One region of the Weizmannia sp. FSL W8-0676 genome, then DNA from elsewhere that is predicted to be linked to it. Evidence: predicted binding sites of a transcription regulator. Region 1 holds the regulator's gene; each other region holds the start of a gene.
What was found. The regulator Rex, encoded in region 1, represses fermentation and respiration genes when NADH is low (regulators of the CRP and FNR family bind a similar motif). The targets are predictions, from matches to a motif close to TTGTGAAATATTTCACAA.
Positions count from the first base shown of each region.

Region 2: the regulator Rex is predicted to act here: its motif matches at 1,541-1,558, upstream of NST20_RS02870 (L-lactate dehydrogenase).
Region 3: the regulator Rex is predicted to act here: its motif matches at 1,258-1,275, upstream of pflB (formate C-acetyltransferase).

Region 1 covers NZ_CP151954.1:3,026,048-3,029,333, reverse strand. The annotation lists gene NST20_RS14860 (ABC-F family ATP-binding cassette domain-containing protein) at 1-987, opposite strand, end outside; gene NST20_RS14855 (redox-sensing transcriptional repressor Rex) at 1,301-1,984, shown strand; gene tatC (twin-arginine translocase subunit TatC) at 2,135-2,899, shown strand; gene NST20_RS14845 (YdiK family protein) at 2,937-3,134, opposite strand; gene NST20_RS14840 (CPBP family intramembrane glutamic endopeptidase) at 3,131-3,286, opposite strand, start outside.
Region 2 covers NZ_CP151954.1:600,228-603,513, forward strand. The annotation lists gene ppc (phosphoenolpyruvate carboxylase) at 1-584, opposite strand, end outside; gene NST20_RS02865 (hypothetical protein) at 1,039-1,410, shown strand; gene NST20_RS02870 (L-lactate dehydrogenase) at 1,835-2,773, shown strand; gene NST20_RS02875 (3D domain-containing protein) at 2,984-3,286, opposite strand, start outside.
Region 3 covers NZ_CP151954.1:2,411,501-2,414,786, forward strand. The annotation lists gene NST20_RS11950 (formate/nitrite transporter family protein) at 1-538, opposite strand, end outside; gene pflB (formate C-acetyltransferase) at 1,508-3,286, shown strand, end outside.

The DNA.
Region 1 (3,286 bases):
TTCGTTCCCGCTTTGTTTGGCAATTTCAAACGAAAACCGGGCGGATTTTTCATCGCCAAGCGGCTTGTCCATCAATTCCATTTTTTCCAGCTGTTTCCGCCGGCTTTGTGCCCGCTTTGTCGTGGTGGCCCGGGCAATGTTTTTCTGGATGAATGCTTGCAATTTCGCAACTTCTTCCTGCTGCTTTTCATATTGCTTGACTTCCCGTTCGTACTGGGCGGCCTTTTGTTCCAGGTACCGGCTGTAGTTGCCGTGGTATTTTTTGATGGAATGCCTTGAGATTTCATAGACCTGGTTGACGACTTTATCCAGAAAATAACGGTCGTGGGACACGATCAGAATGGCGCCTTCATAGCCTTGTAAATACTGCTCCAGCCAGGTGAGCGTTTCGATATCGAGATGGTTTGTCGGTTCATCCAAAATTAAGATATCCGGCTTTGTGAGCAGCAACTTCGCCAATGCAAGGCGTGTTTTTTGCCCGCCGCTTAACGTCCGGATCGGGGTGCTGTAGTCGTACTGGTCAAAACGGAAGCCATGCAGAACGGACCGGATATCCGCTTCGATCTGATATCCGCCTCCATCTTTAAAGCGTGTCTGCAAAGTATCATAAGCGTGCAGCACTTTTTCATACTCCGCCCGGCGGTTATAAATCGCGGGGTCGGCCATTTTTTGTTCATATTCGCGGAGCTGTTTTTCCATATCCAGCAAATCTTTAAAAACCGACATCATTTCGTCCCAAATGGACAAATCTGATTCGAGCCCGGCATTTTGGGCAAGATAACCGATTTCGACACCATTCGGCACAATGATGGAACCTTCGTCATAAGAAAGCTGGCCGGCAATGATTTTCAGCAGGGTCGATTTTCCGGCCCCGTTTCTCCCGACCAAAGCGATCCGGTCTTTTGTTTGGATTTCTAATTTTATATCCGATAAAATAAGTTCAGCGCCATAATATTTTGTGACTTGTTGAACTTGCAGCAACATCATCGTTATGTTCACCTCTATATCATTGTAAGTGTACAGGAAGGCGAACTGCAACTCAACCGGCGTGATCGAAATTTGTCAAAAAACTTTTCACATAAATCCGTAAAAACCCATGAAAAAAATGCTCATTTGTGATATATTTAACATAGTTGGAGAGAGAAAAAGACGCATGCAGACATTTTTTAAAACATATTTTTTCTTTGTTCAGATAGGAGTAATATTATAATGAGGAATGGCAGCGCTGCCATTCCGGAATGGACGCACGATTGGAACCAGCAGCACGAAAAATTTAAGCTTTCAACTTGGGGGATTTCACATGAAGGATGAATCAGTAAAAATACCGCAAGCCACCGCAAAACGGCTTCCATTATATTACCGGTACCTGAGAAATTTATATACACTCGGCAAGCAAAGGGTATCATCGGCGGAACTGAGTGAAGCGGTGAAAGTCGACTCCGCCACGATACGCAGGGATTTTTCCTACTTCGGGGCACTTGGGAAAAAAGGTTATGGTTATAATGTAAAATATTTATTGTCTTTCTTCGGCAAGACGCTGAACCAGGATGAGATCACAAATGTAGCGCTGATTGGCGTGGGGAACCTCGGTACAGCCCTTTTGAATTACAATTTTTCGAAGAATAACAGCGCGCGGATTGTTATGGCATTTGACAATGACCCCGGGAAGGTGGGGAGCCATGTTGGCAATGTGCCTGTTTACAGCATGGACGAATTAAGAGAACGGCTTTGCGCGGAAGATGTAACGGTCGTGATTCTAACGGTCCCCGCTTCCAGTGCGCAGGCGGTGACAGACGAGCTTGCCAGTACGAATGTAAAAGGCGTTTTAAACTTTACGCCTGCCCGGCTGAACGTGCCGCCGGATATCCGTGTCCATCATATTGACCTGGCCGTGGAACTGCAGGCACTGATCTACTTTTTAAAACATTATTCAAATGATGAAGAAAATTTGAAAGAAACAAAAGAGCCGGTTGCGAAGCCATAGCCAAAAAGCTTTTTTTCCGTTATCATAATGGGTACAGGGGGTGGCCCGTTTGAAAACGGAATGCAGGCGCAAATGGAAATGGCCGGGTTTGGCTCTGGCGTGCAAAGGGAAAAGGGCGGATTCCACGCCGGCACTTAAAGGAGAACGGCGATGAATGCGAAAAAAATGCCGGTTACCGGACATATCCAGGAATTGAGAAAGCGGTTAATCACCGTTCTCATTTTCTTTCTGTTCGCCCTGGTTGTTGGCTTTTTTACCGCAAAGCCTGTTATACGTTATTTGCAGCACGCCGAAAATGCCGGCATGTTCATGATGAATGCCTTCAGGGTAACCGATCCCATTAAGGTTTTTATGGAAGTTTCGGTTGTGATCGCATGCCTGTTGACCCTGCCGGTGATTTTGTACCAGCTTTGGGCGTTTATAAGCCCGGGGCTGTATGAGAAAGAAAAGAAACTGACATTAAGTTACATTCCTGTTTCCATCCTGCTTTTTATAGCCGGCGTTTCTTTTTCCTATTTCGTGCTTTGTCCGCTGATGGTGAATTTTATGATGGGCTTGTCAAATGAAATGGGCATTCGTGCGGTGATCGGGATCAGGGAATATATTCAGTTTCTGCTGGAAATCACGCTTCCGTTTGGCTTTGTGTTCCAAATGCCGGTCGTGGTCCTGTTTCTGACCCAGCTTGGCATCATTACGCCGAGGCTGTTGAAAAAGGCAAGAAAATATGCGTATCTTGCTCTGATTGCAGCAGCCGGCATCATTACCCCGCCGGACGTGTTTTCGCAGCTGATTACCTTTGTCCCACTCGTTTTGCTGTATGAAGCGAGCACGCTGATTTCGAAAATGGCGTACCGCAATGCCCAAAAAGCGGCAAAAGAAATGCCAATGGATGAACAGACGATTCCTTCTGAATAAGAAAGCCGTTTTCCGGACGGAACCGGAAAAACGGCTTTTATTTTTTCACTGAGTTTTTCAGCTTGAAATGGAGAAAGATCAGCCTGATTCCGGAACCCAGATCCAATGTTGCAATCAACAGCAGTAAATAAGAAAAAAAGCCCCAGCCGCCCACTTGTACCTGCTGAATGGCAAAATAAGTGAACAAGGCCCCGAGCAGGCAGTTTACAATTCCTGAAAAAAGTGGTCTCATCATAGAAGTCCTCCAATTGAGCTGTAAATTTCATGTACGGATGTCTGCAGAACGGACGGGTGCAAAAGCAGCCTCACGACCACAATTGTGTTCATGGAAACATGCGCAAACATGGAAACGGTGATCCGGTTTGTTTTCTCATATAAATAAGCGAG
Region 2 (3,286 bases), 890 kb from region 1:
ATGGTAATCTCATTCAAAATCGTTTCTTCAATAACTTTTTTCTCATAACGGGTGCTTGCAAATTCGAGCGTTTTTAAAAGGTCTGCAATGCGTTTATGGATTTGCAGAATGGTCCGCCTCGTTGCTTCTGTCGGGTGTGCCGTTATAATCAGCTCAAGCGATAAACTGTTCAGCAGTTCTGCAACCACTTCAGCCGGCACTTTTTCTTTCCGCAGCGTTTCGATGCCATCTTCAAGTGAACGCGGTTGGACCTGGTCTGTATCTTCCGACTGGTACTCCCGCCGGCGCTTAATTCTGAAATTTTGCTCGGTAATATTAAATAATTGCAGATAGGTAGAGAAAGCGCGGATGACTTCCTGCCGTTCTGGCGGATTCAGATCTGTAATTTCTTTTTTTAATTGAAGGTAGAAAGCCTCATCGCCGGTTTCCCTCGCTTTTTGTGCCAGGGAGCGAATATTTTGGATTGTTTTAAGCAATGCTTCGCCGCCTTCAAATAGGATCACTTTATCCAGCAGCCCGGCGAGAAAATCCATGTCTGCCTGCAGGGCCATCCGGGGGGCTTTCTTTTCATCAATTTGATGCAAGGATAATCGCTCCTTTCATTTGGTCAGAAAAATGCACAAAGAAAATGATACTTATTATTATACTTGTAAAATGAAAAAAGTCTAATACTTTATAAAATTAAAAACCAGTAAAGGAACATTTCCCGCATAAAGAGATAAATTAGGGCTTGCTGAATAAGCAAAAGTCCTAGACTTGGTAAGGATACTGACAGCTTTGGCCGAACTTTAAATGCAAGGGTTTTATAAAAAATGCAGGAAAAACTTTGCACTCTAAAGCTGATTCAACATACAGAGAGGACAGAATAAAGCATTTTCGCAGATGCATTCTCCTATGATATTGAGGTAGAGCTTGCTGACAAATCAGATACAAGCCATAATCGGATTCGTTCAGCAAGCCCTAAATTAAGGATAAAACACGAACAATTGAAAGTCAACTGCGAATATCATTCGTGTTTTTACATGGAAAGTACCAGGAATGGAAAGAAAAGAATTGGCATTGAAACCGTTCTCTTCTTCTTTGATAATAAATGAAAGCAGCCGGTATGGAGAGAAAAAAGTGCACTTATATGAAGTTGATTTTATGGTCGGCTTTATTTTGCCCGTCGTACTGGCTGTCCACACGATGTTCATTTTTGGTGCACAATTGAATGGCTGTACAGTTGCGTTTTTGTCGATGTCTGGCGGGCACGCCTCCATGCATGTGAAGCAGATTCTTTTAAGCGGGCAGCACCCGCTTTTTTGGAGGGCAGGCATTCAGGAGCAAAAATGGCAGAGATCAGTTGGGCGGGATCAGCCATTTATTCCTCCATCCGGGGCACTTTGTGAAAATCAGCACAAGAATGAATAACGCTTACATATCTGGCTCTTTCAAATAAAACCATTTGTGAAAAATGTAAACGGATGATTTTGAAAAACCGTCATTTTCCTTTAAAACCGGGCATTTGGGCAGATAAATTTTCAAATTTTCGCCATAAAATATGTGAATCTAATCACAAAAATAGTGGTATACTTACCCATGTGGAATGAAGGAAAATGAACGGAACGATCCATTTCAGCCATAAAAGGGCATGCCGTCCATCTTTTTCACAAACCGCATGGCAGCATTTGCTGCAAAAGTTTAATCGTCCTGCTTTAAAGGAAAAGCAGTATGGAATCCATTAGGAGTTGGCACAATATCCATAGACTGGATAGGGGCCCGCCATGCCGGGCTTGCAAAACTGCTTTCATACAGTGGAAATATTTTTTACTTTTGATGGGGAGGAAGATTATACATGAAAAAAGTCAATCGTATTGCAGTGGTTGGAACGGGTGCAGTTGGTACAAGTTACTGCTACGCCATGATTAATCAGGGTGTTGCAGAAGAGCTTGTTTTAATCGATATTAACGAAGCAAAAGCAGAAGGGGAAGCCATGGACCTGAACCACGGCCTGCCATTTGCGCCTACGCCGACCCGCGTTTGGAAAGGCGATTATTCCGATTGCGGCACTGCCGACCTTGTTGTCATTACGGCAGGTTCCCCGCAAAAACCGGGCGAAACAAGGCTTGATCTTGTTTCCAAAAACGCAAAAATTTTTAAAGGCATGATTAAGAGCATCATGGACAGCGGCTTTAACGGGATTTTTCTTGTTGCCAGCAACCCGGTTGACATTTTGACATATGTAACTTGGAAAGAGTCCGGCCTGCCGAAAGAACATGTTATCGGTTCGGGCACAGTGCTTGACTCCGCGCGTCTCCGCAACTCTTTGAGCGCCCAATTTGGAATTGACCCGCGCAATGTGCATGCTGCGATTATCGGCGAACACGGCGATACGGAACTTCCGGTATGGAGCCATACAAATATCGGTTACGATACGATTGAAAGCTATCTACAAAAAGGAATTATTGACGAAAAGACGTTAGATGACATTTTTGTCAATACGAGAGATGCGGCTTATCATATTATTGAACGAAAAGGGGCCACATTTTACGGCATCGGGATGTCCCTGACCCGGATTACAAGGGCAATCCTGAACAATGAAAACAGCGTATTGACGGTCTCTGCATTTCTTGAAGGCCAATACGGAAACAGCGATGTGTACATTGGCGTTCCGGCCATCATCAATCGCCACGGCATCCGTGAAGTGGTTGAAATCAAACTGAACGAAAAAGAACAGGAACAGTTCAATCATTCTGTAAAAGTGCTAAAAAAAACAATGGCACCGATATTGTAAGCATTTGTGCCGGCCGGGCTTTATGGGAGGCCCGGCTTTTTCTTTGAAAAAAATCCCGGCGCCTGCTTAAGGCGGACTGCCGAAAAAAGTGCCCATGCTTGCCCCGCTTTCCGGGAAAAGCATGGGCCTGTTTTTTGCCGGGGTTAGGAGCGGGCCTGCCATAGGCGGATATAAAAAAGCAGCCTTGAATCGATTCAAGGCTGCTTTTTCTTAATTCAATATGATCACTTTGACCGTACGGCGCCCCCATGCGATGGAAGCTTTTTTGTTCGGCATCAGGACATCGATGATATGGCCCTTAATGGCACCGCCGGTATCGGCTGCGATGGCAACCCCGTATCCTTCAACCCAGACTTTGCTGCCGAGCGGAATGACCGACGGATCGACAGCGATCAATTTCATGTTCGGGTTTTTCTTAATGTTATATCCCAAAGCGGTAATATCCAGCTTCGTATCTTCATGGTTATAAGATGTCGCCGTCACATAAAAGGATTTGCCTTGTGGCGTGCTGTG
Region 3 (3,286 bases), 610 kb from region 1:
CGTCCCCCTTTACGTTTATCGGAACCCAGAACCCTAAACAAACAAGCCAGTTACAAAGGATCGAACGGAAAAACATTTGGGCTGTTGTCAGGCTGATTTTCCCGCCCACAACCGACATTAAAAACTGGCTGTTATCCGAATCTGCATAGAGTCCGCTGTAATGGATAAATAGTGCGAAAATCGCCGCCCCCATCAAATTTCCGGCATACGTTGCCACCCAGTTTGTGAGCGCATCTTTCCAAGTTGTCGCTTTTTTTACCGTGCTCATCGTCATCATCATCGTATTGCCGGTAAATAGCTCGCCGCCGCCAAACATAATAAGCACGAGCGCTGCACCGAAAAATATGGAAGCCATAAAGGAAGTAACCGGAGACTTCGCATCAAAAAATGGCTCGGCAAGACGGTAACAAATAATAATGGCAAAACCGATAAACATACTTGCCAACACTGCTTTTGTCACATAACGAAGCAGGGATTCTTCCAGATATTTTTTCTTATTTAACGCCATTTGAACAACAGATTCAACGGCCTCGTACATAAACACCATCTCCAACTGAAAAATGTTAAATTGTGAAAAACATCACAAACAACTGCCTTTCTATCATATCCCCTTTTTCCCTGTTTGTGTTTGTATATATTTTGAACGTTTATGAAGCGATTACACAGGAAGGGGCTTTTGACAGCCATCATTACTGGTGTTCATTGGCTGCCAGTGCCTTATCAATTTGATCAGGGTTTTTTGGGGGGCAAGTGAATGTAAATAATGGAATGGGAATATTGCTATTCAGTTATTTTTTGATGATCTATGTTATCATCAGCCTCCAGTCTCTTTTGAAAATGTTTTTAAATTCCCGCATTGCGTTTCTGATCGTCAATATTTATATCGTTTTTTCCTGCATTTCAATTAGTGAAAAAGGGCTGCCAAAGTATATTTATTATTTATCCCTTAGTAATTACGGAATGGGTTTCAAACAAAATTTAGGCAAAGTGAATAGCTTATATACAGACGATTTAAATATTCATTACAGTATATTTATTTTACTCGTTTTAGAAGTTGCCATTCTAATTGCATCAGCGCTTAAAGTTAAAAAAATGGATGTCATATAGGGGGGAATACCATGATCCAGCTTATAAATGTAAGCAAAAAATTCAAGCTTACACGAAAAATATACCGCAACCGCTTTCATCTGGCTGAGTCGATTTTGTGAAATATTGATCATGTTACCAAATTACAAACTCTTCCCAAGAAAAATAATCATGTGAAAAACTGATCAATTTGTGTTATAACACGCTTTCATCGCATTTTTCTATTATATATCTACGGCCAAATGTTTTGAACATTCTTTGACAACTGCATTTTCCGGCCCTAAAATGTGAACGCTATCACTATCTTTTTAAAATCGCCCGTGCTAAAATGAAGGCGTAATAAGAAATGTTCACTATTTAACAAACAAACATCCAATTCTGAAGGCAGCTCATTAATAGGCTTAAAGGAGGCCAATTTAAAATGACTGAACAATTGCTGACAAAAGCACCGCTCTCTAAAAAACAATGGGAAGGCTTTAAAGGAGGAAACTGGCAAAAAGAAATCGACGTAAGGGACTTTATTTTGAAAAATGTAACCCCTTACGAAGGCGATGAAAGCTTCCTTGCCGGTCCGACTGAAGCCACTTTAAAATTATGGGACCAGGTCATGGAACTGTCGAAAAAGGAACGCGAAAAAGGTGGCGTCCTGGATATGGATACGAAAATTGTATCCACCATTACATCGCATAGCCCGGGGTATTTAAACAAAGAACTTGAAAAAATTGTCGGTTTCCAAACCGATAAACCGTTCAAACGTTCGATGATGCCGTTTGGCGGAATCCGGATGGCAGAAAGCGCCTTAAAATCTTACGGCTATGAAATTGATCCGGAAATCAAACATATTTTTACAGAATGGCGGAAAACCCATAACCAGGGTGTATTCGATGCCTACACGCCGGAAATCAAAGCTGCACGGCATGCAGGCATTGTAACCGGCCTTCCGGATGCTTACGGTCGCGGCCGCATTATCGGCGACTACCGGCGCGTTGCACTTTACGGGGTAGATTATTTAATTGAACAAAAGAAAAAAGATCTTGACTTAATTGGCTGCGGCTTGATGACAGAAGAAGTCATCCGCGAACGCGAAGAACATTCGGAACAAATCCGCGCATTGCAGGAATTGAAACAAATGGCACAAAGCTACGGATTCGATATTTCCGAACCGGCTTCAAACGCACGAGAAGCTTTCCAATGGCTGTATTTCGCGTATCTGGCTGCCATTAAGGAACAAAACGGCGCGGCCATGAGCCTTGGGCGCACATCCTCTTTCCTTGACATTTATATTGAAAGAGATTTGAAAAACGGCGTCTTGACTGAACGGGAAGCACAAGAACTCGTCGACCACTTTGTCATGAAACTCCGCCTCGTCAAATTTGCACGGACGGAAGAATATAATGAACTGTTCAGCGGCGACCCGACATGGGTAACAGAATCGATCGGCGGTATGGCTTTGGACGGCCGTACGCTCGTTACGAAAAACTCGTTCCGCTTCCTGAACACGCTCGACAACCTCGGCCCTGCGCCGGAACCGAACCTGACCGTGCTCTGGTCGACGAAACTGCCGGATAAATGGAAACAATATTGCGCGAAAATGTCGATCAAGACGAGCGCCATCCAGTACGAAAACGACGACTTAATGCGTGAAGAATACGGCGATGATTACGGCATTGCCTGCTGTGTATCGGCGATGCGGATCGGCAAACAAATGCAATTCTTCGGCGCCCGCGCCAACCTGGCAAAAGCTTTGCTATATGCGATTAACGGCGGCGTTGATGAACGGTATAAAATGCAAGTCGCACCTCCGTTCCAGCCGATCACTTCGGAATATCTCAATTACGATGAAGTAATGGAAAAATACGACCGGATGCTTGACTGGCTTGCAGGCGTTTATATCAATGCTTTAAACATCATCCATTATATGCATGACAAATACAGCTACGAACGGCTTGAAATGGCATTGCATGACCGCAATGTACTGCGCACGATGGCTTGCGGCGTTGCCGGCTTGTCTGTTGCGGCCGACTCTCTAAGCGCCATCAAATATGCGAAAGTAAAAGTCATCCGTGACGAAGATGGCCTTGCCGTTGACTATGAAGTCGAAGGCGATTATCCGAAATACGGCAACAATGATGACCGCGTCGACCAAATTGCCGTCAATCTCGTCAAATCGTTTATGCAAAAACTGCAAAAATATCCGACT